DNA from 4 places in the Burkholderia mayonis genome. Region 2 is predicted to be linked to each of the others. Evidence: predicted binding sites of a transcription regulator. Region 2 holds the regulator's gene; each other region holds the start of a gene.

Region 1 (7,289 bases), 580 kb from region 2:
GCGCGGCGCGGCCTTCGCCGCCTGGCGCGCATTGCTTGCGTCGATCTCGGCGATCAGATCGTCGAGGCGCTCCAGATGCACGCTGTTGTCGTGGTCCCACGGATGGAAGCCCGGTCGGAAGTAGTCGATCCATTCGCGCGCGATCAACGCGAAGATGCCGTTCCTCGGGCTCCACAAATACTTGACCAGCTTGCCGATGCCGAGGCCCTTGCCGATGCGGCGGCGATGCGCGATCAACAGGCGCGTGTTGAAGTCGAACAGCGTCGCCCAGAACACGACCGTGACGAGCCCCATCGCGCCCGTGCGAACCAGGTAGTTCTTCAGGTTCGGCTTCATCACGGTGCGCCACACGTCATACGCGACCGCCTTGTGCTCGGTTTCCTCCATCGAGTGCCACATCCACATCTGGCGGTAGCCGTCGACGTCGCTGGTCGTGATGCGGTTCGCGAGCACGAGGCCCGTAAACATCGCGGTGTAGTGCTCGAGCGCCATCGTGATCGCGAGCTGCGCCGAATGCGGCAGCACCTTCTTGAACCAGCCGAGCACCGTCCACAGGCGCTTGTCGAGCTTGTGCGCCGGCATGCCGGCCGCCTGCAGCAGATCGTTGAACTCGACGTGCTCGCGCGTGTGCATCGCTTCCTGGCCGATGAAGCCGGCGATGTCGCGCTTCAGATTGGGTTCCTCGATCCGGTCGCGATAGTTGCGGACCGAATCCATGAAGAAGCGCTCGCCGGCAGGGAACAACAGCGACAGCGCGTTGAACAGATGCGTCACGCCTACGCCTTCGGCATGCCAGTCGCAGATGCGATCGGGCGGCAGGGCGAAGCGGATATCGCGACGGACAATAGCATTCACGGTGTTTGTCTCCATGTCCCGCAACGGGACGTCGGTGCGACTCGATGCAACGCCCTCGATGGTTCGATTTGGGAATTAGGGCGCGGTCGCAATCTCACATCAAACCATCAATCAACGTTACATTGATTGATGTCATGATAGGAGAGGTTCTCAGTCAGCGCAAGAACGACTTCACGCAAAAAACTTATTCGCCGTTGCAGAATCCTCCGCCTCGCACGCGCCCGCCCTGTCCGCATACCGGGTTGCGCGGCCCGCGGCGACGCCCGAGCGCTTCCTTCAAACGCTAGCCCCGCATGCCGAACAGCGGGCACGGATAGCATCCGCGTACGCTGTTCGACGTCTGCCGCGGCAGTCGCCGACGCGCGTTTTTCGCACCGCACAAACCGCATTGCACCCATCTCCAGGCACCAGGCGCGCAATGCGCCGCGCATCGCGCGAAGGCGCATGCTCGCACACTCGCACGCGTCGACGCCGTGTTCGCGGCGCTGCAACACGCTCTCGCACATCCTCGCGTCCGCGCCGACGCGCGCGATCCGCGGCGACGCACGCACGACGCACTCGCACATTCATCGGCCGGCGCCTTTTCGCCGCGCGTCCGAATGCGTCGCCGCGCGAATTGATCCACGTCAGCGATGCGCGCGTCGCGTGTAGTGCAATGGACGCATCCCACATCACAAGCTTCTCAGGGGGTCTCATGAAACTGACGTTCCTCGGCGCGACGGAAACCGTCACGGGCTCGAAGTATCTGCTCGAGGACGCCGGGACACGCGTCCTGATCGACTGCGGGCTGTTCCAGGGCACGAAGAAGCTGCGGCTGCGCAACTGGAGCCCGCTGCCCGTGCCCGCCGACTCGATCGACGCCGTCGTGCTCACGCACGCGCATCTCGATCACAGCGGCTATCTGCCCGTGCTCGTGCGCGAAGGCTTCAGCGGGCCGGTCTATTGCACGCACGGCACGGCGGAGCTCGCCGAGATCATGCTGATGGACAGCGCGCGGCTCCTCGAGGAAGAAGCCGATTTCGCAAACCGCCACGGCTATTCGAAGCACCATCCGGCATTGCCGCTCTACACCGTCGACGATGCGCGGCGCGCGCTGCAGCGTCTCGCACCGCGCGAATTCGACGCGCCGACGCCGCTCCCGGGCAATCTGCACTTCCGATTTCTGCCGGCCGGGCACATTCTCGGCGCGGCGAGCGTGGTCGTCTGCTGGCGGCACACGCTGATCGCGTTCTCGGGCGATCTCGGCCGCCCGCACGATCCGATCATGCGCGCGCCCGTGCCGCCCGTTCACGCGGATTATCTCGTCGTCGAATCGACGTACGGCGACCGGCTGCACGACGCGAGCGATCCCGAGGCCGAGCTCGCCGACGTGTTCTCGAAGACGTTCGCGCGCGGCGGCGTAGTCGTGATGCCGTGCTTCACGGTCGGGCGCGCGCAGGAGATCCTCCACTACATCGCCCAGTTGAAGAAGACGGGCCGGATGCCGCACGTGCCCGTCTACCTCGACAGTCCGATGGCGACGAGCGTCACCGAGATCTACCGGCGGCGCCTGAGCGATCATCGGCTCACGATGTCCGATGCGGACGCGATCGGCCATGCGGCGACGATGGTGCGCACCGTCGAGCAATCGAAGGCCATCGCCGATCACAACGGGCCGATGGTGATCATCGCGGGCAGCGGGATGGCGACGGGCGGCCGCGTGCTGCACCATCTCGAGCGCTACGCGCCCGACAGCCGCAACACGATCCTGCTCGTCGGCTACCAGGCGGCGGGCACGCGCGGCGCGGCGCTCGCCGCGCACGAGCCGACGGTGAAGATCCACGGCGAATACGTGCGCGTGCGCGCACAGATCGAGATGATCTCGTCGCTGTCCGCGCACGCGGACTACAGCGAGATCCTCGCGTGGCTCGGCGCGCAGTCGAGCGCACCCGCGCGCACGTTCGTCACGCACGGCGAGCCCGCGGCGGCCGACGCGCTGCGCCGCCGGATCGAGGAGTCGCTGCATTGGCATTGCGAAGTGCCGTCCTATCTCGAATCGGTCGAACTGGAAGATGCGCCCGCGCGTGCGAAGTAAACGAGAAGAACGGGACGCCGGGTATCCATGCCTGCCCGGCGTTTCGGCATGCCGAACACGTCGGACGAATCGTTTGGAAAGTGAAGCGATGCGCGCCGAATCGTCGAGATCGGCGCGTCGAATACGCTGATGAATGCATCGCCCGCGATCCGCCGCGTCAGCGAACGGGCTTCGATGTTTCGGCACACTGAACGATTGCGAGAATCGAGCGACCGCGAACGGGTTTTGCCGGATGCCTGGCGTCTGCGAAACTGCGCATCCGAGAAACGACGGACAGAAACGTTGCATCGGGCTACGCGACACGCCGCATGACAAACGTGTGCTGCACAGGCATGCGCGACACGGCCCCCCGCCGCGCCGCGGGCACCGAAGCGCGCGCCGCCGCGCGAACGGCGGCACGGCTTCGATCAATACATATGCATCCCGCCGTTGATCGCGAGATCGGCGCCGGTGACGAACGCCGCATCGTCCGAGCACAGGAATGCGATGAGCGCGGCCACTTCGTCGGGCTTGCCGAGCCGGCCGACCGGAATCTGCGGAAGAATCTTCGCTTCGAGCACGTCCTGCGGCATCGCTTCGACCATCGCGGTCGCGAGATAGCCGGGCGACACGGTGTTGACCGTGATCCCGCGCTTCGCCGTCTCGAGCGCGAGCGTCTTCGTGAAGCCGTGGATGCCCGCCTTCGCCGATGCATAGTTCGCCTGACCGAACGCGCCGCGCGAGCCGTTCACCGAACCGATGTTGACGATGCGTCCGAAGCGCCGCTCGACCATCCCGGCGATGAACTGTTTCGTCACATTGAACATCGCATCGAGATCGGTGCGCATCACGGTGTCCCAGTCGCCCTTCGTCATCTTCAGGAACGTCGCGTCGCGCGTGATCCCCGCGTTGTTGATCAGCACATCGACCTTGCCGAAATCGGCGAGCACCTTCTCCGCGCAACGCTCGCACGACTCGTAGTCGGCGACGTCGACACCGTATGCCTTGAAATCGCGCCCGGCGTCGCGCTCGTGCATGAGCCACGTCGACACATGATCGTTGCGCTCCGAGTGCGATACCGCCACGGCCATGCCGGCGTCGTGCAGCCGCCTGCTGACCGCCGCGCCCAATCCACCCATACCGCCCGTCACAAACGCCACGCGTTTTGCTTCCATCACGGCCTCCTGATGAGGTGCCCGGTGCGGCATCGACGCCGCGCCGCGCGGCCGATAGGCAGCATCGCGCGGTCATGATCCGGGCAGGGGTTGAGAAAAATGCTGCTTGCAGCGCGCCACGAAGAACGCGCGCCGATTCGTATGCGCGGCAACGTGCCGAAACCGGTTGCCGCGACGCTGCGTGAAACGCTGCAAAGCTACCGCGTTTTACTGTAAGCGCGCACTCACTCGATCCGTTGACCTGGGTCAAACGGATGCACGGCACGAGTCCACGCTGCTGCTGTAGGAAACGCCCTACAGCGCTACGCTGATGCTTACCCGATCTTCAACGTTCGCCGATTTCGATGCCGCAGTTTGCGTTCCATACTGGCAACCATAGGGGCGGTCCGTCGATGATCGCTCCGACCCGCGTTTCGTCGACTATGCTCATAGCGGGCAGGCTTGCCTCAGCCGATTCGGTCATCGCAACGAAACGGCGGATTGCGCACGATGACATGCGAGCCGAGCTCCCGGACGTCAGTCTCAGCGGTTTGCACACATCGTCCGGCATGCCGTGCGACGCATGTCGATCGCTTCGTCGACGCCGTCGCGCAATGCGGCGCTTCGTGCCGCGCCACGTCGCAGCGATCCTCGATCGTGCCAATCGAGCGTCGCCGCATGAAAGGAGCCGATTATGCTGACCGCCTCAGTCAATGAAGTTGCGCCTTCCGTCGTGCCGCAACGATCCGTGTTCCCGTTGCATCCCGTCGCGGCCAACGACGCGCCGAAGCAGCCAGCGATCCGCTGTTCGACCTGTGCGATACGCGACGTATGCATGCCGGCCGGTCTCACGCCGAGCGAGTTCGCTCGTCTCGACGCGATGGTGTGCACGACGCGCCACGTCAAACGCGGTGAAGCATTGTTTCGCACGCACGACACGTTCCAGAGCATCTATGCGGTACGCACCGGTTCGTTCAAGACGGTCGTCATGCACCGCGACGGCCGCGAGCAGGTGACGGGCTTCCAGATCGTCGGCGAGACGCTCGGCCTCGACGGCGTGTGCGGTGGCCGCCACAACAGCGACGCGATCGCGCTCGAGGACAGCACCGTCTGCATCATTCCATTCGCGCAGCTCGAAGCCGTCTGCCGCGAAGTGAAGCCGATGCAGCACCACGTCCATCAGCTGATGAGCGGCGAGATCGTCCGCGAATCGAGCCTGATGATGCTGCTCGGGACGATGACGGCCGAGCAGCGCGTCGCCGCGTTCCTGCTCAACATTTCCGAGCGATTCCAGAAACGCGGCTATTCGGCGTCGGAGTTCAATCTGCGGATGACGCGCGAGGAGATCGGCTGCTATCTCGGCATGAAGCTCGAGACCGTCAGCCGGATGCTGTCGAAGTTCCAGCGCGACAAGTTGATCGCGCCGCGCGGCAAGCAGATCCGCATCACCGATCCACAGGGGCTCGCGCGCGTGTGACGCATCGCGGGCGCGATGCACGGCGCGTCATGAACGCGCCGGCTGCATGGCGGGCCGCACGCCATCTCCGAAGCGGCCGCTTGCGGGCCGCGCGCGTCCACGCGAACCCGCGCGCCGCGCGTCGATGCTCCCTCAGCGCGTCGTCAGCACCGCCGCGCCCGTCAGGCGCCCCGAGCGCAGATCGTCGAGCGCCTGGTTCGCCTGCGTGAGCGGATACGGCGTCGCCTCGACTTCGAGCTGCACGTCGTTCGCAATCCGCATGAACTCCGCCGCGTCGTCGCGCGTCAGATTCGCGACCGACACGATCCGCCGTTCTCCCCACAACAGGTCGTACGAAAACGACGGAATGTCCGACATGTGGATCCCGCCGCAAACGACGATGCCGCCTTTCACGACCGCCGCGAGCGCGGCCGGCACGAGCGCGCCGACCGAGGCGAAAATCAACGCGGCGTCGAGCGGCTCCGGCGCGGTTTCGTCGCTGCCGCCCGCCCATGCCGCGCCGAGCCGGCGCGCGAGCCGCTGCGCAGCGCTATCGCCCGGCCGCGTGAATGCGTAGACGGAGCGCCCCTGGAAACGCGCGATCTGCGCGACGAGATGCGCGGCCGCGCCGAAGCCGTACAGGCCGATGCGGCGCGCGGGGCCCGCCATCTTCAGCGCCCGATAGCCGATGAGGCCCGCGCACAGCAGCGGCGCCGCGTGGATGTCGTCGTAGCGGCGCGGCAGGTGCACGCAGTAGCGCGCATCGGCGACCGCGCGCTCCGCATAGCCGCCGTCGATCGTGTAGCCGGTGAAGCCCGGTGCGTCGCACAGGTTCTCGCGGCCGCTCGTGCAATACGCGCAGTGCCCGCACGTGCGGCCGAGCCACGGCACGCCGACGCGATCGCCGATCGCGAAGCCCGCCGCGCCCGCGCCGAGCGCGGCGACCGCGCCGACGATCTCGTGCCCCGGGATCACCGGCCGCTTCGGATCGCGCAGGTCGCCGTCGATGACATGCAGATCGGTCCGGCACACGCCGCACGCGTGCACGTCGATCAGCAACTGCCCCGCCGTCGGAACCGGGTCCGGCAGCTCCGCTTCGCGCAGCCGCGGCGCGCCGCCGTCGAACACCATCGCGCGCATCGTCAACGCACTCCCAGGCGCCGCGTGTGCATGTCGTCCGCCGCGTGCGCGGGCAACGCGATGCGATCGCGCACGCGGCGGATCGCGATCACGCGCAGATAGTCGTAGACGCGCGCGCCATCCGCAAGGCGCGTGATTTCGTCATCGAGCATGTGCATCAACGCTCTCTCCGTGATCGAGCGGCGCTGCGCGGCGGCGAGCAGCGAGTCGTAAAGCGTGTCCTGGTGCATGCGTGTTCCTGTCCGTTGTCGAACCCGACGATTCCAGCGTAGACGCATCGTCATCGATTGAAACCCGGCGTCGCGGGCTCGGCTTGACTTGCATCAAGCGTCGTCGGTTCGCCGCCGCGCATGGCCGCGCCGCTGCCGCAGCGCCGCATGATTCACGCCCCTCCGGCGTGCCTGGAGCGACGATCTTCAGCGCCTATGCCCCGACCCCGTTGACCTGCGTCAACGGTCGCTCGCGCTCGCCGCTTAGACTCGAAACAAGCGTCCGATCGAGGGTTGCGCCATGACGAACAGTCTGCCGAATTTCGCGCTCGCGTGCATGCTGAGCGCGGTCTGCATGGTCGCGGCCGACGCCGCCGGCGCGCAGGTGCGCGAGCCGACCGAGCTCGTCGACCAGCAGCATT
Region 2 (7,289 bases):
ACAGGCATTCGACGGAAGCGGACCGGATGCGCAGCGAATCGAAGCGCGGATCGAGCACGCGGACGGCCGGATCCGGATAGCGCCGGGAATCGATTGCGTCCATCGCGCTCACGCCTTGCCGAGCTGGCCGTCGCGCAAGCGCCAGAGACCGAGCGGATTCGCGTCGGCGAGCGCGGCCGGCAACAGCGCCGCGGGCAGGTCCTGATAGCAGACGGGCCGCAGGAAACGCTCGATCGCGAGCGCGCCGACCGACGTGCTGCGCGGGTCCGACGTCGCCGGAAACGGCCCGCCGTGCACCATCGCATGCGCGACCTCGACGCCCGTCGGATAGCCGTTCGCGACGATGCGGCCCGCCCTGCGCTCGAGCGTCGGCAACAGTTTGCGTGCCAGATCGACATCGTCGTCTTCGAGATGGAGCGTCGCGGTCAACTGCCCTTCGACGTGCTCGGCAAGCACGATCATATCGTCGACGTCGCGGCACACGACGACGAGCGACGTCGGCCCGAAGATCTCGCCTGCGAGTTGCGGGTCCTGGACGAACTGCGTGTGCGTCGTCGTGAAAAGCGCGGGCAGCGCAGCGTTCCGCGCGTCGCGGCGCGTGCCTTGCGCAACTTCGCTCACGCCGGCCGTCGCGCGACGCGCCGCGATCGCGCTCTCGTACGACGACGCGATGCCCGCCGTCAGCATCGTCTGCGCGCCCTTTTGCGCGAGCGCCTGCGCGGCCGCGTCGACGAACGCCTTCAGGTCCGGCCCGTCGAGCGCGACGACGAGCCCCGGGTTCGTGCAGAACTGTCCGACACCGAGCGTCAGCGAATCGACGAAGCCTTGCGCGATCTTCGCGCCGCGCGTGCGCAGCGCACCCGGCAGCACGAAGAACGGATTGATGCTGCTCATTTCGGCGAAGACCGGAATCGGCTCGCGCCGCCGCGCGGCGACGCCCATCAGCGCGACGCCGCCCGCGCGCGAGCCGGTGAAGCCGACCGCCTTGATCGCCGGATGCGCGACGAGCGCCTCGCCGATCGCGTTGCCCGCGCCGACGACGAGCGAGAACACGCCTTCGGGCAATCCGCAATCGGCCACCGCCTGCCGGATCGCGCGTCCGACGAGCTCCGACGTGCCGAGATGCGCGGGGTGCGCCTTCGCGACGACTGGGCAACCGGCCGCGAACGCCGATGCAGTGTCGCCGCCCGCGACCGAGAACGCGAGCGGGAAGTTGCTCGCGCCGAACACCGCGACGGGGCCGACCGGGATCTTCTGCAAGCGCAGGTCGGCGCGCGGCAGCGGCTTGCGTTCGGGCTGCGCGGAATCGAGCGTCGCGTCGAGCCAGCGGCCGTCGCGCACGATCGACGCGAACAGCCGCAGTTGGCCGACCGTGCGCGCGCGCTCGCCTTCGAGGCGCGCGACGGGCAGCGCCGATTCCGCATGCGCGCGCTCGATCAATTGATCGCCGAGCCCGGCGATGCGCTCGGCGACCGCTTCGAGAAAACGCGCGCGCGCCTCGAGCGGCGCTTGGCGGAACGTGTCGAATGCGGCGCTCGCGAGCCGGCACGCGCGGTCGACGTCGGCCGCGCCGCCCGCGCCGAACGCCGGCTCGAGCTCGACGCCCTGCGCTGGATCGTATGCGCGCATCGTGCCTTCGGTGCCGCGCACCGCGGCCGCGCCAATCAACATCTCCCCAGTGATCTGCATGCTTCCTCCGGATTGAAAAATCTGCCGTGGACGGGCGCGCGTCGCGACGCGCGCCGCCTGCGGATGAATTGGGCGAATCGGGTCATGCGGGCGAATCGGACGAATCGGAGCGACTCGATCGGACGCGCCGATCCGGCATACGCGAATCGCATTATCCTGCCAGAGCGAGCGACGCGCCGTGTCGCTCGAATCGGCGAGCGCGGCGGCGAACACCCGCACGAGCGCCGGATACGTCACGCGCAGGCCCTGTTCCGTGATCGGTCGACACGTGGGCGCGGCGCGCCGCAACCGCGATGGACGGAGGCTCGAACAGGCCCTTGACGACGCATGGCAAGCGCCTCCGATGAGATCCCTTGCTCGGCGCAAGATGAAAGACATGCGAGCGACGCGGCGGCGGCGCCGTTGCATCGACTGCAAGAATTCACGATGAGTCTTGCTTCGAAATATCCACGACACGCGCGGCGCGCCTTCATCAATCCCGAAGCGTTGCACCGTATCGAGCAGTTCGAGTCGGTCGTGGTCGGTTCGCACGAAGTGCGATACCCGTCGACAACAGCGTGAGCTCGCGCTTTTCCAGCCATTCGCAGACAACGCGCGCACTCGGGTCTGCGCTGGGAAACGCACAAGCCGCGCGAGCACTCGCGATTCCGCGACGGCGCTGAACCGGCTCGATGTCCGAATCGCCGGCCCCCAACACCGCTACCAACGCGGATTATTCCTCGGCACCCGCCGCGCCGTGCTCGGCCGCGCGAACTTGTACGGCAATTCCTGCCGATCGAGATAAGCCTGAATCGTCGGCCATTGAGCGTCCGCGAGCAGCATTTCGCAGACGTGCGGCATATCGGGCGACGCGCTGTCCACGCCGATCAGGTCCGGCAGCGAGTACCGGTCTGCGTCTTCGGTCAGCAGTTCGAGCGTGACATACGGCATTGGTCTCCTCCTTTTCCGGTTGAACGAAACGAACAAGCGGGCGCAGCGGCTACGCCCATCGGCACGCATCTCCGACGCCAGCGCCGGCCGTCCTCCATCGAACGCCGCACGAAACACCGGGAACGGTATCGCCCGATGTGTTTCAAATCAGCATCGGCTCGCGTCGGCAGGCGAGCAAGCCCGAGATCCGGTCAAGTCTATTACGGCATTGAGGAACGCGGCATGAGCCGACCCGGTCGACACGCAAATCGCGCGCAAAAAAACGCCGCATTCGATCGAAACCGGAAAAGTCGGGCGCCGCGTTTACTCGGCTGCGTCAGTTGGCTGCACCGTAGTCAGTAATCGTTTACCTTGTAAAAAGACATCGTCAAACTCGATCGGCCGAACGGCCGATCTTTTCTCAACCGCACCACGGAGACATCATGTACCAGCGCATTCTTGTTGCAGTCGACGGCAGCGAAACGGCACGCCACGCATTCGACGCGGCGCTCGACATCGCGAAGACGAGCGGCGCGCAACTGCAGCCCTTCTACGTCGTGGAAAATGCTGCGATCTACTACAACGTGCCCGGCTACGATCCGTCGATCCTGCGCACGCAACTGCTTCAGCAGGGCAACGATCTGGCGAAGGAATTTGCGCGGAAGATGCAGGAAGCCGGCGTGACGGGCGCGATGAAAATCGGCGAAGCGTCGTCGCTCGCCGACGTGCCGTCGCTCATCGTCGACGGCGCCAAGGCGTTCGGCGCCGATCTGCTCGTGCTCGGCACGCACGGCCGCCGCGGTTTCAAACGACTCGTGCTCGGCAGCGTCGCTGAACAGTGCGTGCGTCACTCGGCGCTGCCCGTGCTGCTGATCCCGTCCGCCGCCCATCCGGAAGATCAGGAAAGCTGACCGAACGCAATGGATGCGATGTTTCGCCGCAACCGCGCGTTGCGGCCGAACAAGGAAATCGCACGGAGCGTCGCGGCGTTTTGTCGCTAAACAGGCTTTGCCCACGATGGGACAATGGCCCTGTTGATTCAACCTCAGAGCCATCCATCATGCTTACGCCCGTCGCCCGACCCGCCGCCGCCGCTCCCGTCCATGCCTCCAGCACGTGGGCACCGCGTCAGGCCGCACACTGCTCGACGTGCGCGATGCGCCATCTCTGCATGCCCCAAGGGCTCGCACCCGAGGCGCTCGCGCGTCTCGAATCCGTGATCTGCACCGCACGCCCGGTCCGGCGCGGCGAAACGCTGTTCCGCGAAGGCGACAATTTCGACAACCTGTACGCGGTTCGCTCCGGATCGCTGAAGACCATCGCCACACGCCACGACGGCCGCGAGCAGGTTACCGGCCTGCATCTCGCGGGCGAAGCACTCGGCCTCGACGGCATCTGCGACGACGCGCATCCGCGCACCGCGGTCGCGCTCGAAGACAGTTCGGTCTGCGTGATTCCGTACAGCGCGCTGAAGACGCTGTGCTCGGAAGCCGGCACGATGCAATTGCGAATGCACAAGCTGATGAGCGAGCAGATCGTCCGCGAGACGTCGCAGACAATGGTGCTCGGCTCGCTGAACGCTGAGGAGCGCGTCGCGGCGTTCCTGCTCGACGTGTCGTCGCGCTACATGAAGCGCGGCTATTCGCCTAACGAATTCAACCTGCGGATGACGCGCGAAGACATCGGCAGCTATCTCGGCATGACGCTCGAAACCGTCAGCCGCACGCTGTCGAAATTCCACAAGCGCGGGCTGATCGAGATGCAGGGCCGGGTGGTCCGCATCGTCGATTTCGACGGCCTCCATCGCCTGTAAACCCGCGCGGCTCGTTTTTTTCATCGCATCACATCGAATCAATCGAGAAACTGCGCGGCACGCTTCTTGAGCGCCGCGCTGAACTCATCGAGCCAGCCGATCGACAATCGCCAGCTCTGCCAGTAGAGTTCGACGTCGATGCTCTTTCCTTCTGACAAATCAACGAGTTCGCCCGCGGCGATCTGACGCTCGATCATCCGCTCCGGACACATTCCCCAGCCCAGCCCCGCCTCGCACGCGCGCAGATAGCCGGCGACGTGCGGAATCCAGTGCTGCGGCGGATCGAGATCCACTCGCGTCACGCGCCGGATGAAACGTGCCTGCAGGCCATCCTTCGGATTGAACATCACGCACGGCGCGCGCCGCAGCGCGTCGCGGTTGATGCCGTTGCCGAAATAGCGCGCGTGGAACGCGGGCGAGCACACCGCGTGATAGCGCATCCGGCCGAGGCGCGTCGAGCGGCAGCCCTGGATCGGCTCGGCGAGCGCCGTCACCGCGCCCTGCACGCTGCCGTCGCGAATCCGTTCCGCCGTGTAGTCCTGATCGTCGATCACGAGATCGAGCAGCGTGCCGCTTTCCGCGCAGAACGGGCCGACTGCGTCGACGAACCAGGTCGCGACGCTGTCGTCGTTGACGGCGACGCGCAGTATCGGCCATGCGCCCGTCTCCACGCCGGCGAATCCTGGCATGTGTCCGGACAGTTCGGCTTCCAGCATCCGCACGCGCTCGGTGTGGCGGCACAACAGCGCGCCCGATGTCGTCGCGACGCACGGCTGCCCGCGCTTGACGAGCACGCTCCCCACTCGCTCCTCCAGCAGCTTCACGCGCTGCGACACTGCGGAAGGCGACACGTTGAGCGCTTTCGCCGCCCGTTCGAACGAGCCGTGACGGATCACTTCGGCGAGCGCATCGAGCAACGCGTAGTCGAGCATCAGTTTTCCTTAATCAGCATTAGATTATTTAGCTTTTCTTACTCAAGCGATCATCGCAGACTAGCGCCTCTCGCTCCGTTAGTCCATCGCCTGAAGCAACAACGAACATGAACTGGATCGCTTTTTCTCACGGCGCGATGCTGTGCGCATCGCTCATCGTCACCATCGGCGCGCAAAACGCGTTCATCCTTCGGCAGGGAATCATGCGCTCGCATGTCGGCAAGATCATTCTGCTCTGTACGCTGTCGGACATGATCCTGATCGGCGCGGGCGTCGGCGGCGCGTCGGTGCTCGTCGAACGCTACCCGACCTTCGTTCACGCGGTGCTGTACGTCGGCCTCGCTTATCTCGCGTGGTTCGGCCTGAGCGCGCTGCGCCGCGCGTTCAAGCCCGGCCACGAGACGTTCGACGCGACGGGCGCCGCCGTCGCGCCGCCCGTGCAGCGCGCATGGCCGATCGTGCTGATGACGCTCGCGTTCACGTGGCTCAATCCGCACGTGTATCTCGACACGTTCCTGTTGATCGGCACGGCCGGCGCGCGCGAGCCGGAAGGCGCGCGCAGCGCATTCGCAATCGGTGCGATGACGGTCAGCGCGATCTGGTTCGTCACGCTCGGATATGGCGCGCGTTTGCTCGCGCCGTGGTTCAAGCGCGCGCTTGCATGGCGCGTGCTCGATGGCGCGATCGGCGGCATGGTGCTGTTTCTCGCGGCCGTGCAGTTGCGTTGAGGGTGTGATGTGCTTCGCGCGGCCTGCGAGCGCGTGGGTCTCGTATGTCGCAAGCTGCGACGATCGGCGCGCCGCACGCAAACGTCGGGATGCTCCGCGGCTCGAGCAGCGCGACGTTTGCCGCCGAATCGAATCCACGACGTGTCGGCGCAGCGGATGCCCGTCCGCAAGCGCGGGATGATCGAAATCGCGCGAAGCCGTTCGCTGCACGCCGATCCTGCACATGATGCGTTGCGACCGAAGGAAGATTCTCTGCGGCCGTCCACGCGAATGCTTCGTTTGGCTGAATACTGTCGAAACCGTCGATGAGCGCCGCACGCACGGCTTCCGTCATGTAGCCGCGCCGCCACGCGATCTCCACACACGGCGTCATCGGATGATCGTCCGCGAGCACGCATCGAAACCCGCAAGGGTCGATCAGCGTGCCATCGGCTCGCGTTTAGACAGCCTGCGGGCCGAAGCCGTGCGCATCGAAATGCGCATCGAAGCGGTGTATGTCGTCACGCGCCTCGGCCAGCGTCGTGGGACTACGCCGCCCGAGCCGCGCGATGACTTCGGAATCCGAATTCGACATCGCCCATGCTTCGGCATCGCCGTCCCGCCAACGCGGAAGCATCAGATGCGCCGTCTCGATATCCGCCGGTCGATTCGTCTTACGTTCCGAAATTTGCGGTCGGCCGCATGATCGGCGGCGACACGGTCGCGATCGACAAACGATGCGATCCGGCGCCGCATCCGCGGCCGTCGGGTCGCGAATCGATCACGCTGCAATTGATACGCGCACGACACTGAATTGTGGCCCGATCCCGACGCCCGAAACGCCACTGCGGCGGTAACGAGTGGATCGGCGGAACACGGACGACTGCCCTTCGTTGCAGCCTTTGCTGCGGCGTCCGGCGCAAATGCGGCGGCAATGCGGCGTTGACGCGATCGAGCGCGCGTGAGGTTGGCTAATGCGGTTAACGCTTGCGGATCAGCATGTCCGGGGTGAGCTGGCCGCAGCCGTTCGCCCCCAGCATAGCCATGTTGCGGTCCACTTCTTCCTGCAACAGGCGAATCGCATGCGCCACGCCGGCCTCTCCCGCCACGGCCGCCGCATAGTTGAAGGGTCGCCCGACGAACACCATGCGCGCGCCCAGCGCCAGCGCCTTCAGCACGTCCGATCCTCGGCGAAAGCCGCTGTCGATCATCACCGGATAATCGTCGCCCACTGTCTGC
Region 3 (7,289 bases), on a different replicon from region 2:
GTCTCGTCAACGTGCTACCGCGACGGACGGCAACACGCTCGGGATATACGCTAGCGCGACGCGGTTTCTCGCAGGGCGTCGAAGCTGAGCTGGATCAGATCGAAAAACGTTCGAAGCCCGTCTCGATCGGAACGCGTGTCTCTCATCGTTCGATCGATGCGCAAGCGGCATTCGACGCCCGCTCTGCTGCAGCCGAACCGTGCGGATGTCACGAGTCGGGCCGCGACGAATCGACGGTTCAACCCGCCTTGCCGTCGATGCGCGACGACGTCAGGAAGCCGGTGTAGCGCAGCCCATATGCGGCGAACGCCGCCACCCAGCACGCACCCGCCAGATCGACCCAGACGCTCGTCGCATCGGGCGCGAGCCACGGCCCGAACACGCGCACGAGCGCGGCCGCGATCAGCAGCCAGTAGCACACGATCTCGGTCGGCCCGGCGCGCAGCGGCCGGCCCGTGTGCCCGAGCGCGGTGCGCGTGATCATCGCGACGATCGCGCAGCCGATCACGCCGACCGTCAGCGCATGAATCGCGAGCGAGTGCGGCGCGACGTCGAGCGCGGCAAGCGCGAGCATCGCGAAGCCGATCGGCACCCACGCATACGCGACATGCAGGATCCACAGGATAGGCCGTGCGCCGACGCGCCAGGAGCGCCAGCCGACGACGCGCATCGCGTGCAGCGCGGCCGCCGCGAACGCGATCGCGGCGACGAGCGAGGTGGGCAAGTTCGTCGCATCCGCGCAGAGCGCGAGTACGGTGACGGGCGCGGCCAACGTCTCGACGAATTTCCAGCGCTTCACCGCGAAGCCGGGAACTGCGTTCATCGTGAACGTCGGAACGATGCGCCCCCCGATCACGACGACGAACAGCATGATGAAGCCGACGGCCGCATATGCAGCCTGCAGCGCGCGATCGAAGCGTTCGTGCGCGGCCCACCAATGAAAGAGCATGTTCAGCATACCGAATAGAAAGAGTGCGATGGTCAGGAATACGTTGCGATAGTTGCGCGCGGCGAGCAGCACGCGCAACAGAATGACCGCGGTGATCGGCAGGAATGCGGAGTCGACGAAGGCGGCGAGCGGTTCGGGGCCCGCCCAGACGAGAAGGCGGCCGGCCGCCCACAGCAGCCACAGCGCGGCGAGCTGCGCGCCATGCGGCGTATCGCACGACGTCCACGCGCGGATCGCCGTGAGCAGAAAGCCGGCGATGATCGCGGTCGAGAAGCCGAACACCATCTCGTGCACATGCCAGACGAGGCCGTTCATGCCGGGCGTCCGGCCGGCGATCGGATAGCCGTGCAGCGACGCGAGCCAGAGCGCGACCGAGACGGCCCCGAAATACGCGCCGCCGAGGTAGAACGGCCGGAATCCGAGCCGCAGCACCGGCAGGCCGGCGGGCTGTCGAGTCGGTTGATGGGTCGCGAGAGGGATCTTCACGTTGGCGCTCCGTTTAAGATGTATTTGCGATGTATCTTAGTGTGTGAATCGATGCAGGTCCAACGTTTGTGCGCGGGTTAGTGCGCGGGTTAGTGCGCGGCGACGGGTCGCGATTTCGCGGTAGTCGCGAGCGATGCGGGCAGCCGAAGACGACTGGGCCTGAACGGCACGGCCCCGGACATGCACGATGCAGCGACGGCGCGCCGGCGTTCGTCGGCATCGCGCGTTGCCGGAATCCCACATCGAGCGCCGTTTTTGATCTGCATCAAACGATGATCGGGGACACCGAGCATTAGCGCGTTCGCGGCATAGCGACGCATGGCGCGGCCGGCGTCGCGTCGGATGCGCGCAAATGACGCGGTGTGCGCAAAGTTCCGAAGCATGTACGTGTCGCTGACGTGCTTCGCGCCGCCGCCGACAACGGCTTCGGTCGCGCGCGGCGCAATTTGTACGATGCGGTGAAATTTTCGATGCCGATATCCGATGATTGATTTTATTCAAGTCTCGGGCCGATCGATCCGTATACAGCACTGAGGCCGATACGGTCGTCTCATCACATCGAAAAGGGGCAGGAATGAGCAAGCAATTATTTGGACCTGGAATGCGCGTGATGGCGCACTTGAAATTGCCCAGGAAGCTCGCGATTCTCGCCGTGCTGTTCATGGTGCCGCTCGTCGCGGCGCTCTATGCGACGCTCGCCACCGCGCTTCACGCGTATGCGACGACGCAGAGCGAACGCGACGGCATCACGATCCTCGAAACGACGCAGGATCTGCTGAAAGCGGTGCAGATGCGGCGCGGCGCGGGCGCGTCGGTGCTCGCGGGCAACGACGCGATGCGCGCGAAGTTCGCTGCGGCGAACGCAACCGCGGATCGCTTCGCGTCGACCTTGAAGCAGCAGGTGCGCGGCACCGGCAGATTCGACGTCGTCGCGCCGGTCGACGCGCTCGCGAGCCAATATGCGAAGGCGGCGGCGGGCGGACTCGATAGGCCCGCCGCTGAGTTTTTTAATTCGCATACCGAAGTCATACACTCGATCTTCCTGTTCGAGAAGGACCTCGCGGTCGCGTCGCAGTTGGGCGTTGATCCGGATGCATCGAGCTATCACCTGATCGACTCGGTGCTGTTCGTGCTGCCGGGCGCCGCCGAGACTGTCGGCGTGCTGCGTGGCAAGGGTTCGGCCGCGCTGAGCGGCGGCTCGTTCGGCGACGCCGACAAGCGTGAACTCGCGGCGCGCGCAATGGGCCTCGCCGAGCAGATGAGCGTGATCCGTCATCATCTCGAGCGGATGAAAGCGGGGCTCGGCGGCAGCGGCGGCGCGCACGCGCTGGACGGTGTCGATCTCGGCGCGGTCGCGGCATTTCAGCGCACCGTGGCGTCGCTCGCGGGCGGCGACGCGGCGATCGACGCGAAAACATACTTCCAGCGAGGCACCGACGCGATCGATGCGCTATACCGCACGCACGGCGTGCTCGCACAGCAATTGCGCGAGCGCCTCGCCGAGCGCGCGCACGCTGAGCAGACGAAGGTGATCGCGGTCATGGCGCTGAGCGTCGCGCTCGTCGCGTGCGCGCTGTATCTCTTCGTCGCGTTCGCGATGTCGACGCACGACGACGTCGCGCAATTGTCCGGCTGCATGCGCGCGGCCGGCGACGGCGATCTGCGCGCGCGTCTCGAGGTGCGCGGGAGCGACGAATTCGCGTTCATCAAGGACGGCTTTAACGCGCTGCTCGACGTCTGGGCGCAGACGCTGACCGAGACGCGTCGCGTCGCGGATTCCGTGATGGTCGGCAGCCAGCAGATCGCGGCCGGCAATCTCGACTTGTCGGGCCGCACCGAGACGCAGGCGGCGTCGCTCGAGGAGACGGCTGCGAGCATGGAAGAGCTGACGTCGACGGTGCGCCACACCGCGTCGAACGCGTCGCATGCGAGCTCGCTGAGCGCCGAGGCGTCCGAACGCGCGGCGGACACCGGTCGGATCATGGGGCGTGCGGTGTCGCTGATGACGAAGATTCACGACAGCTCGAACAAGATGGCGGAGATCGTGTCGGTGATCGAAGGCATCGCGTTCCAGACCAACATTCTCGCGCTGAACGCGGCCGTCGAGGCGGCGCGCGCGGGCGAGCAGGGCAAGGGCTTCGCGGTCGTCGCGGGCGAGGTGCGTGCGCTCGCGCATCGCAGCGCGACCGCGGCAAAGGACGTGAAGGAGCTGATTCACGAGTCGATCAGACACGTGACCGACGGCTCGTCGCTGTTCAAGCGTGCGGACGATGCGATCCACAGCGTGAACGCGTCGATCCGCAGCGTCGACACCGTGGTCAACGAAATCGCGAAGGCGTCCGAGCAGCAGAGCGAGGGGATCGAGCAGGTCAATGCGGCGATCACGCAAATGGACGAAGTGACGCAGCGCAACGCGGCGCTCGTCGAGGAGTCGGCGGCAGCAAGCGCGTCGCTGCGCGAACAGGCCGAACACATGGGACAGCTCGTCGGGCGCTTCGTGCTCGCGTAGCGGACGGTCAGCCCATCAGCGTACACGTGCGCCGCGCCGCAAGCGGCGCGCGTGCAACGTCGGAGGTTGATTTGCATCAAGTCCATCCGTGCCGCTCGCCTGACAATGGAACGCCGGCGTTTCGCGCGGCATGCCAGGGTACAAGCAGATGGACATCACGACGCATTCGAACGACGGCACGGATACGACCGCGCCCGCTCCCCACCACGACGTGTCCGCGTTCGCGGACGTTCAGATTTCCGAAGCGCTGATCCGGCGCTTCGATCGCCAAGGGCCGCGCTACACGTCGTATCCGACGGCCGACCGGTTTTCCGATACATTCGACGAGAGCGCGTACCGCGAGCATCTTGCACGCCGCGCGACGGCCGAGCGCAATCCGCCGTTGTCGGTTTATCTGCACCTGCCGTTCTGCGAGTCGCTCTGCTACTTCTGCGCGTGCAACAAGATCGTCACGCAGGACCATAGCCGGACGAGCGCTTACGTCGACTACCTGATCCGTGAAATGGAGCTTGTCGCGCCGCATCTCGGCCGCGACCGCGTGACGACGCAACTGCATCTCGGCGGCGGCACGCCGACGTTCTTCGCGATCGGCGAGCTCGCGCGCCTGATGCGTGCGCTGCGCAGCCACTTCGATTTCGCGCCGCACGCGGAGCTCGGCGTCGAGATCGATCCGCGCACGGTCGACGAGCAGACGCTGCAGGCGCTCGCGGAGCTCGGTTTCAATCGGACGAGCTTCGGCGTGCAGGATTTCGATCCGTCCGTTCAGGAAGCGGTGCATCGCATCCAGCCGCTGCCGATGGTCGAGCGCGCGCTCGCCGCGAGCCGAGCGTCCGGCTTCGAGTCGATCAACATCGATCTGATCTACGGACTGCCGCGGCAGACGCCCGCGAGCTTCTCGCGCACGCTCGACGAGGTGATCCGGCTGTCGCCCGATCGCATCGCGGTCTACAACTACGCGCATCTGCCGAGCCGCTTCAAGGCCCAGCGCCTGATCGTCGAGCCGGAGCTGCCGCTCGCCGAGGATCGGCTGCGCATCTTCATCGAATCGATGCGGCGGCTGCTCGATGCGGGATACGTATACATCGGGCTCGACCATTTTGCGAAGCCGACCGACGAGCTGAGCAACGCGTTGCGCGAACGCAGTCTCCATCGCAATTTCCAGGGCTATACGACGCAGGCCGAATGCGATCTGATCGGCTTCGGCATCTCGGCGATCGGCAAGGTCGGCGCATCGTACAGCCAATCGACGCGCTCGCTGAAGACGTACTACCGCCATCTCGACGCCGGACGTCTGCCGATCGAGCGCGGCTTCGCGCTGACGCCCGACGATCTGCTGCGGCGCGACGTCATCATGATGGCGATGTGCAGCATGCCGCTCGATTTCGCCGCGATCGGCCGCAAACACGGCATCGACTTCGCACGGCATTTCGCGCCCGAGCTCGCGCAGCTCGAGCCCTATCGCGAAGCGGGCCTGCTGACGATCGACGCCGACCGAATCGCCATTACGCCGAAGGGGCGCATGTTCGTGCGCGCGATCGGCATGGTGTTCGACGGCTATCTCGGCCGGCCCGCTTCGGCGTCCTATTCGAAGCTGATCTAGTCAGGGGGCGTGATGAAAGAAAGCAAGATTCCCGTACAGGACTTCCTCTCGAAATTGCCGCTTTTCAGCGCGCTTTCGCGCGGCGAGCTCGACCATCTCGCGCGCGGCACGATGCGCGTGCAGGCGCCGCGCGGGCAGACGGTGTTCAGCCGCGGCGATTCGTGCGGCGGTTTCCACATGATCGTCTACGGCCAGATCAAGCTGAGTTCGTTCTCGCCGCTCGGGATCGAGAAGATCGTGCGTCTGCTCGGGCCGGGCGACAGTTTCGGCGAAGCGGTGATGTTCATGGACAAGCCGTACGCGGTGACGGCGAAGGCGCTTACCGACACGCTGCTGCTGCACGTGACGAAGGCCGCCGTGATCGAGGAGCTCGATCACAATCCGGTGTTCGCGCGCAGGATGCTCGCGAGCCTCAGCATGCGGCTGCATCAGTTGGTTGTCGACGTCGAGACGTATTCGCTGCGCTCGGGTACGCAGCGCGTGATCAGCTATCTGCTTGAACAGACCGACGTGCCCGCGGAGTCCGGCTTGCAGATTCGCCTAGAGACGGGCAAGAAGGCGATCGCGTCGCGGCTGAATCTCACGCCGGAGCATTTCTCGCGCGTGCTGCGCGATCTGTGCACGCGTGAGCTCGTCGTCGTCAACGGCCGCGACATCTTCATTCCCGACGTGAGCCGTCTACGCTCGGAGATGCAGTATTGACGCGATTCGCCGCCGGACTTGCGCGTAGCGCCGCAGCGCGCCGAGCATGTTGACGGCGAGCCAGCCGGTCGACACGCCGAGCGCGACGGCGGCCGGCCGCGCGAATGCGCCGGGTGTTACGCTCGCGGCGACGAGCAGCAGCAGCGCCACGACGTGCACGAAGAATTGCCGGCGGGCGATGCGGTCCGGCAGCATGTCCTTGACCTTCGGCAGCGCGGGGATGGCGTTCGCACTCGACTTCTGCGCGTGATACCACAGCAGGAACGGGATGATCTTGTAGAGCATGCCGTTGATTGCCGACCATGCGCCGCCCATCATCAGCAGCACGCCGGTCGTCACCGCGACGTCGCGGCCGCCGATGCCCGCATGCGCGATCCAGAGCAGACCGCCGCATCCGACGCTTGCCGTCGCGGTGCGCCAGAACAGCGTCGTCGTATCGGCGTCGGTGCGCTTGCGGGACCACAGCAGACGGAACGTCAGCGCTGCGAATGCCGCGTACGCCGCATATAGCGCGATTCGGATCGCATCGGCGGCGAAGCCGACGCGGCCGGCAAAACCGAGCGCGACGATCGACGCCGCGCCGAGCAGCGCGAACACGCAGGGGCCGAGGCAGCGCGTGATGATGCGCGGATAGGGTTCGGTCACCTGGAACATCGGGATGAGCTGGTATGAGATGCCGATCGTCAGCAGCCCGACCCATCCGGCGAGCCCCCAGGTCGCGTGCAGATCGACGCGCGCGATCGAGAAGAAGGGCAGACGCCAGCCGAGCGCGAGCCCGAGCGATACGCCGAGCGCGATGGTCGCCGCGAGGGCGGTCAACGCGAGGCGCACGGTGCGCAGCACGCTCGCAGCGCCTGCCGGCATGCGCCGCCAGTGGCGCGCGAAGCCGATCCCGCATGCGAGCGCGAACCAGAGGAACGCCGCACTGAGCATGAGCGCGGCGGGCGCGAACAACGCAGGCGCCGCGCACGCGAACGCCGCCGCGAGCAGCAGCGTGCCGAGCGTCAGGCATGCGTGGATCGCGGTCGCACTCGCGACGGGCG
Region 4 (7,289 bases), 560 kb from region 2:
GTCAGGCGGTACTGCCGCGTGGCGACGTCGAGGTTCGCGCGCGCGACCTTCACGCCGTTCAGCGCGTTGTCGAGCGCGTCGCGACTCACCGTCTTGGGATCGATCTCGAACGCGCGCCGCTGCTTGTCGTACTGGTCCTGCGCGGTCTTCAGGCTCGCTGCGGCCGCGGCGGCCTGCGCCGCCGAGACGTCGAGCGTCTCGCGACGAGGCTGCGCCTTCAGTTCGTCGAGCATCGCCTGTGCCGCGTCGGCTTGCGCGGCGAGCTGTGCGGCGGTCGCCTTCTGCACCGAATCGTCGAGCGAGAGCAGCACATCGCCCGCCTTCACCGCGTCGCCCTCGTGCACGAAGATATGCGTGACCGGTCCCGTGACGTCCGGATACACATTGACGTTCGCGCCCGACGTCTGATCGCTCTCGACGATGCCCGTCGCATAGACGCCGCGCGCGTAGGGATTCGACGCCGGCTTGAACACGGGCGGCTGCGGCGGCTCCTGGATGCTGTAGACCCACGCGGCGACGACGCTCGCGAAAAACCCGACGAGCGCGACCAGAAAGACGATCCGCTGCTTCACTGGCCGCCTCCTTTCTCGATCGTGGTGAGCTTGCCGTCCTCCATGCGCAGGATGCGGTCCGCGTAATCGAAGATGCGGCTGTCGTGCGTAACGATCACGATGCAGCGCTTGTCGTTGAGCACCTTGTGCTTGACGAAGTGGATGATCGTGCGGCCCGTGTCGCCGTCGAGCGACGCCGTCGGCTCGTCGAGGATCAGGATGTCGGGCTGGCTGACGATCGCGCGCGCGATCGCGACGCGCTGCTGCTCGCCGCCCGACAGCTTCACGGGCGGCAGCGCCGCGCGATTTCTCAGGCCGACGACGTCGAGATATTCGTGCGCCGCATCGATCGCGCTGTTCCACTCGCGGCGCTTCAGGATCAGTGGAATCGCGACGTTCTCGACCGTCGTCAGGCGCGGAAACAGATGGTAGTCTTGAAACACGAAGCCGATACGGTTGAGCCGGAATTCGGCGATCGCGTCGTTGTCCTGCGCCCACAGATCGACGCCGTCGACCATTACACTGCCTTCATCCGGCCGCAGGATGCCCGACATCACGCTGAGCAGCGTCGTCTTGCCGCTGCCCGATGGCCCGACGATCAGCAGCATCTCGCCGAAGCGGGTCTGCACCGATACGTCCGACAGCGCACGCGTGCGCGCCTCGCCCTCACCGAACCACTTGGTGAGTCCGCGCGCATCGATCGCGAGTTCGGCCATCGTCATCCTCTGAAAATATCGAACGGCTCGATCCGCAGCACGCGACGCACGCCGAGATAGCTCGACAGCCCGGCGATCACGACGACCATGCCGAACGCGAGCGCGAGGTTGCCGTAGGTGATGAGCGCCGCGTAGCTCGGCAGGCGCAGCCGCGCGACGCTGATGAGCACGGTGCACAGCCCGACGCCGAGGCCGTAGCCGGTGAGCGCGGTGAACGTCGCCTGGAACAGGATCATCGCGACGAGCTCGCGATTCTTCGCGCCGATCGCCTTCAGCGCGCCGAATTTCTCGAGATTCTCGAGAATGAACGTGTAGAACGTCTGGCCCGAGATCGACAGCCCGACGATGAAGCTGATCGCGGTCATCAGCAGGATGTTCGTGCCGACGCCCGTCTCGTACTTATAGAAGTCCGAGATGTGCTGCATGAATTCTTCCTTCGTGTACGCCAGATAGCCGAGCGCCGCGACCTCCCGCTTGATGTGCGGAATGTCCCGGTCCGACTTCGGCTCGACGAGGATGTACGACGTCGTGTAGCGCGTCGAAGGAATGTAGCGCGTCGCGCGCGCGTAGGTCGTGTAGAGCGTCGGCGTGCCGAACAGGCCGCTGCTCGCGACCTTCGCGATGCCGACGATCACGCCGCGATTGTCGTTCAGCTCGAACATCGTGCCGAGCGTCGGGTTCTTCAGCTTGGGGAACTCGGCGTCGTCGATCGCGATGAAGCCGTTTTCGGCGTAGATGTCCTCGATGCGGCCCGCCTTCATCGTCGGGCGGCCGAGCAGGCTCGCGTCGTCGAGGCCGATCACGGTGACGGCCTGATAGGTGCCGTCGCCGAGCTTGACGAGCGCGCCGCCCGAATAGACCGGCACCGCATACTTGACGCCGTCGATGCTGCGCACCGCGTCGAGCACGTAATCCGGCATCCCGATACTGCTCGCGATCGTCTGCACGCCGGGGTCCATCACCCAAACCTTCGAGCCGATGTTGATGACGGTCGACGACGACTTGTTCAGGATTCCTGCGAACAGCGACGTCATCTCGACCATCAGGAACACGGCGAACGTGATCCCGACGATCAGCGCGGTGAACTTCGCGCTGTCGTTGACGAGCAGCTTGAACGCGAGTCTCAGGATCCCGTTCACGATGCGTCGCGCGCAGTTTCCCCGTGACGATGGACGAACGCGACGCGCTGCCGCGCGAACGCGGGTGCGAAGATCGGCCGGTAATACAGATCGACGAAGCCGAGCACGCCCGCCACGATCGCGAACAGCCCGAAGTACGGGGCCGAGCCGTCGGCGACGAGCAGCCCGCGTACCGCTGCGATCAGGCCGATTTGCGAAGCGAACACGGCGACGGTCGAAGCAATCGCCTTGCGGTCAGGATGCGTCATGTCGTTCTCCTTGTTCTCGTGGCGCGCGGGACGCGCTCACACTTCCACTCGATGCTCGGCTTCCTCGCCGCGCACGAGCAGGACCGGGCAGTGCGACGTGCGCAGGAAGCGCTCGGCGACGCTGCCGAGCACGACGCGCCGCACGCCGCGGCGACCGTGCGTGCCCAATACGACGAGATCCGCGCCGTTCTGCTTCACGCAGCGCTCGAGTGCCTGGGCGACTTCCTCGCCGATGCCGGCCGTCTCGAACAGCTCCGCTTCGCCCGGCACCTGCGCGGCCTCCATCGTCTTTTCCGCTTCGCCGAGCGCCTTGCGGCCATCGTCGCGGAAGCCTTCGAGGAGCGCATTCGGGTCGAAATGGCCCGCGTAGCTGAACACCACCGACTTGTCGACGACGTACACCGCATGAACCCGTCCGCCCGTCGCCTTCGCGATCTTGATCGCTTCGTCGAGGCCGCGCTTCGAGATATCGCTGCCGTCGAGCGCCACCATGATCTTCTGATACATAAAACCTCCTGATTCAAGTCGATGTCGTTTCGGCGGTCCGGCGCTCCGGCAGCCCGGCGCTTTCGAGCGCTTCGTAAAAAACCGCCGTTCGCATCGAACTCCTCCATCGTTGCCAGGAACCGTTCGGGATGCCGAAAACGTGAGTTCATGATCGGGGGATTCTGCGTACGGAAAGTTGACTTCCGTCAAGCTTCCGCCGCGCAGCACCCGGATTCATGCATTTCGTCAGGTCAACAGCTCCTCGATGAAACGCGCGTAGTCGCGCCGCGCCGCAGCAATGTCGCGCCGGGTCGCGGGCGCCGCGCGCAGCGCCTGTCGCAGGCAAGCGTGCGTGAGCGGCGCGACGAGCAGGAGCGGCGTGCGCGCGGCGACGCCTTCGCGCAACTCGCCCGCCTCGACGCCCCGCCGCACGAGCCGGTCGACGGCCGTCGCGACTGCGCGCTCGACCTGCTTCTGCCAGCGCTCGACCGCATGCGGCGCGCGCCGGCTTTCGGCGATCAGGAGACGCAGCGTCGCGATCACGGGCTCGCTCGTCGACCACGCATAGAGATCGCCCGCGAGCAGATCGACGATCGCCGCGAGCGACGCGGGCCCGGCCGGCGCGGATGAAGCCGCCGGAGAACGCGACGCGGCGGGCGGACGCGACGCACTCGGCGCATCGTGTGCCTCGGCGTCGCTCGATGCGTTCAAAGGATCCTGCGCGAACGCCGCGCGTTGCGCGTTCGCCATGTCCGGCTTCCGCGCGCCCGTCGACCGGCGCGCCGATCGCGCCGTCTTCGATGCCTTCGATGCCGCCAGCAGCGGCGGCGTCAGCGAGCGCTCGAGCAACGCCTCGAAGATCTCGTCCTTGCTGCCGAAGTGCGTGTAGACACCGCCCTTCGACATCCCCGCGCGCGCGGCGATGTCGTCGATCCGCGCCCCCGCGAAGCCGCTCGCGGAAAACTCGGCCAACGCCGCGTCGAGGATCTGGTTGATGCGCACGTCGGCGGGCAACCGGCAGCGCGGCGGCCTGGCCGGTGCCGCTTCGCGCGCCGTCGCCGCCTGATCGATGCCGTTCCGGTTTCGCATGGTCCGCCGCCGCTTCGCCGCCCTGCGGGCGGCCGTTCGTTGTGTCGTTTCGTTTCGCGATGCGCGACGTCCGCGCGGCGGACGCACCCGCATCGTGCATGGCGACATCTTAAAAACTGACCAGTCGGTATCTCACTGACTCAGATCAAGATAGGACACGGTAATCGTCGGATATAAAGGGACGCGAGAGAGCGGCGCGCATCGCGCGACGTTTGCCCGCGCCGCGCGACGGTGAGCATGTTCGGGAGTGTGCGCGGCGTCCACGAAGAACAGTCGGCTTCATCGACCACCGAGGATATGACCATGCGCAACGATGCGCGCCACGACGAACGGCATCAGCGGCGGCACGGCATCGCGCGCCGAGTGTCGCGGCATGCCGCCGCGCTCGCACTGTGCGCGGCCGTGTCGGGCTGCCTGTCTCTCGCGCCCGACTATGCGCGCCAACCGCCGCCCGTGCCCGCTGCCTATCCGGCCTACCCGGCCGATCCGACGGGCGCCGGCGCGCGCGCGCTCGACCAGCTCGACTGGCGCCAGTATTTCGTCGATCCGCGGCTGCAAGCGCTGATCGAGACCGCGCTCGCGAACAACCGTGATCTGCGGATCGCGACGCAGCGCGTCGAGGAGGCGCGCGCGATGTACGGCATCCGTCGCGCGGACCAGTTTCCGACGATCGCCGCGAATGCCGCGTACATCCGCTTCCGCGAGCCGGGCGGCCTGCTGCTGCCGAATCCGATCCTCGGCGAGCTGTATTCGGCGTCGCTCAGCGAAGTCCAATGGGAGATCGACTTCTGGGGCCGCGTGCGCAACCTGAAGGCCGCTGCACGCGATTCGTTCCTCGCGAGCGACGCATCGCGCCGCGCGGTGACGATCAGCCTCATCGGCCAGGTCGCCGATGCGTATCTGTCGCTTTGCGCATACGACGAGCGCCTCGCGCTGACGAACGAGACGATCGCGAGCCGCCGCGAATCGCTGCGGATCTTCCGACGCCGCTACGAGGAAGGCGCGATCTCGAAGCTCGATCTGACGCAATCGGAAATCCTGCTGCAACAGGCGCAGACGCTCGGCTCGCAGCTCGAGCAAGCGCGCGACGTGCAGCAGCACGCGCTCGATCTGCTCGTCGGCAAGCGCGCGCCGGCGCAGACGCTCGCGTCGCTCGTCGACTCGAGCATCGCGCCGTACCTCGCGCCCGGCCTGCCGTCGGCGCTCCTGGCGAACCGTCCCGACGTCGTCGCGGCCGAGTATCAGTTGCGCGCCGCCCACGCGAACATCGGCGCCGCGCGCGCGGCGTTCTTTCCGCGCATCGCGCTGACGAGCTCGATCGGCTCCGGCAGCACAGAGCTGCACAACCTGTTCGCGTCCGGCACGAGCGCGTGGAACTTCGTTCCGAACCTGTCGATGCCGATCTTCGACGCGGGCCGCAACATCAGCAACCTGAAGCTCGCGAAGGCGCGCCGCAAAGAAGCGGTCGCGCAATACGAGAAGACGATCCAGTCGGCGTTTCGCGACGTCGCCGACGCGCTCGCCGCGCGCCACTGGCTCGCCGATCAGGTGCGCATCGCGCAGGACACGCTCGCGACACAGTCCGAGCGCGCGCGGCTCGCGAAGCTGCGCTACGACAGCGGCGCCGCGCGCTTTCTCGAAGTGCTCGACGCGCAGCGCGACTTGCTGAGCGCGCAGCAGCAGCTCGTGCAGACGCGCCGCGCGCTGCTGTCGAGCCGCGTCGCACTGTACGCGGCACTCGGCGGCAATCTCGCCGAGCCCGCGCGCGACGCTGCGCAATCGTCCTCCTCCACCGAACCCTCAGTGAAATAAGGTCCGTTGTCATGATCCAGGTCACCAGGAAGCAGATCGTCGCCGCGGCCGCCGTCGCCGCGGTCGCGCTCGGCGGTTACTACGGCTGGACGCTGTTGCGCAATCAGGGCCCGGGCGACGGCTTCGCGAGCGGCAACGGCCGCATCGAGGCCACCGAGATCGATGTCGCGACGAAGCTGCCCGGCCGCATCGACGAAATTCTCGTCGACGAAGGCGATTTCGTGAAGGCGGGCCAGCCGCTCGCGAAGATGGAGATCCAGGTGCTGCGCGCGCAGTACGACGAAGCGACCGCGCAGCGGCAGCGCGCGCTGAACACCGCGGCCGGCGTCGAGTCGCAGGTCGCGCAGCGCAGGAGCGACAAGGTGGCCGCGCAGGCAATGGTCGTGCTGCGCGAGAGCGAGCTCGACGCCGCGAAGCGCCGGCTCGTGCGTTCCGAGACGCTGTCGCGCGAAGGCGCGTCGTCGATGCAGGAGCTCGACGACGATCGCGCGCGCAGCCGCAGCGCGCAAGCGGCCGTGTCCGCGGCGGCCGCGCAGGTTTCCGCCGCGCAGGCCGCGATCGAGGCGACCGAAGCGCAGCTCGTCGCCGCGCATTCGGCGGTGACGGCGGCCGATGCGACCGTCGCACGCGTGCAGGCCGACATCAACGACAGCGAGCTCGCGTCGCCGCGCGACGGCCGCGTCCAATACCGCGTCGCGCAGCCGGGCGAAGTGCTGCCCGCGGGCGGCAAGGTGCTGAATCTCGTCGATCTGTCGGACGTCTACATGACGTTCTTTCTGCCGGAGACGGTCGTCGGCCGGGTCGCGCTCGGCGCCGACGCGCGGATCATCCTCGACGCCGCGCCGAACTACGTGATTCCCGCGACCGTGTCGTTCGTCGCGAGCACCGCGCAGTTCACGCCGAAGACCGTCGAAACCGCGAGCGAGCGGCAGAAGCTGATGTTTCGCGTGAAGGCGCGGATCGACCGCGAGCTGCTGCAAAAGCACTTGAAGCTCGTGAAGACGGGGCTGCCCGGCGTCGCATGGGTCCGCGTCGATCAGAGCAAGCCTTGGCCCGCGCAACTGATGGTCAAGGTCCCGCAGTGAGCACGCCGAGCGTCGTTCGATTCACGGACGTCAGCCTGCGCTACGGCAGGACGGTCGCGCTCGACCGCATCACGCTCGACGTCCCCGCCGGTCTCACGATCGGCCTGATCGGGCCGGACGGAGTCGGCAAGTCGAGCCTGCTCGCGCTCGCGTCCGGCGCGCG

Evidence for each region. Region 2 encodes FNR, which switches genes on or off when oxygen is low (the NO sensors DNR and NnrR bind a similar motif). Its sites were predicted from a motif close to TTGATNNNNATCAA; they were not measured.
Region 1: WS70_RS29320 (MBL fold metallo-hydrolase RNA specificity domain-containing protein) is a predicted target of FNR. The motif match lies at 1,472-1,485, and genes of this name have one in related genera.
Region 3: hemN (oxygen-independent coproporphyrinogen III oxidase) is a predicted target of FNR. The motif match lies at 4,011-4,024, and genes of this name have one in related genera.
Region 4: WS70_RS29430 (universal stress protein) is a predicted target of FNR. The motif match lies at 3,337-3,350, and genes of this name have one in related genera.

What each region holds. Positions count from the first base shown of each region.
Region 1 covers NZ_CP013387.1:2,331,250-2,338,538, forward strand. Annotated here, with positions in the region: gene WS70_RS29315 (metal-dependent hydrolase) at 1-855, opposite strand, end outside; gene WS70_RS29320 (MBL fold metallo-hydrolase RNA specificity domain-containing protein) at 1,550-2,929, shown strand; gene WS70_RS29325 (beta-ketoacyl-ACP reductase) at 3,337-4,083, opposite strand; gene WS70_RS29335 (helix-turn-helix domain-containing protein) at 4,757-5,539, shown strand; gene WS70_RS29340 (zinc-dependent alcohol dehydrogenase family protein) at 5,672-6,658, opposite strand; gene WS70_RS29345 (DUF3562 domain-containing protein) at 6,661-6,888, opposite strand; gene WS70_RS29350 (c-type cytochrome) at 7,169-7,289, shown strand, end outside.
Region 2 covers NZ_CP013387.1:155,262-162,550, reverse strand. Annotated here, with positions in the region: gene WS70_RS19375 (SMP-30/gluconolactonase/LRE family protein) at 1-103, opposite strand, end outside; gene WS70_RS19370 (aldehyde dehydrogenase (NADP(+))) at 109-1,689, opposite strand; gene WS70_RS31690 (hypothetical protein) at 2,017-2,250, shown strand; gene WS70_RS19365 (hypothetical protein) at 2,389-2,619, opposite strand; gene WS70_RS19360 (universal stress protein) at 3,042-3,509, shown strand; gene fnr (fumarate/nitrate reduction transcriptional regulator Fnr) at 3,659-4,411, shown strand; gene WS70_RS19350 (LysR family transcriptional regulator ArgP) at 4,450-5,343, opposite strand; gene WS70_RS19345 (LysE/ArgO family amino acid transporter) at 5,451-6,071, shown strand; gene WS70_RS31685 (hypothetical protein) at 6,295-6,756, shown strand; gene WS70_RS19335 (alpha-hydroxy acid oxidase) at 7,031-7,289, opposite strand, start outside.
Region 3 covers NZ_CP013386.1:1,273,031-1,280,319, forward strand. Annotated here, with positions in the region: gene WS70_RS06410 (NnrS family protein) at 239-1,435, opposite strand; gene WS70_RS06415 (methyl-accepting chemotaxis protein) at 2,010-3,944, shown strand; gene hemN (oxygen-independent coproporphyrinogen III oxidase) at 4,093-5,544, shown strand; gene WS70_RS06425 (Crp/Fnr family transcriptional regulator) at 5,557-6,246, shown strand; gene WS70_RS06430 (hypothetical protein) at 6,223-7,289, opposite strand, start outside.
Region 4 covers NZ_CP013387.1:2,346,698-2,353,986, forward strand. Annotated here, with positions in the region: gene WS70_RS29410 (HlyD family secretion protein) at 1-572, opposite strand, end outside; gene WS70_RS29415 (ABC transporter ATP-binding protein) at 569-1,273, opposite strand; gene WS70_RS29420 (ABC transporter permease) at 1,270-2,406, opposite strand; gene WS70_RS29425 (DUF2964 family protein) at 2,403-2,654, opposite strand; gene WS70_RS29430 (universal stress protein) at 2,691-3,161, opposite strand; gene WS70_RS29435 (TetR/AcrR family transcriptional regulator) at 3,387-4,229, opposite strand; gene WS70_RS29440 (efflux transporter outer membrane subunit) at 4,527-6,041, shown strand; gene WS70_RS29445 (HlyD family secretion protein) at 6,053-7,126, shown strand; gene rbbA (ribosome-associated ATPase/putative transporter RbbA) at 7,123-7,289, shown strand, end outside.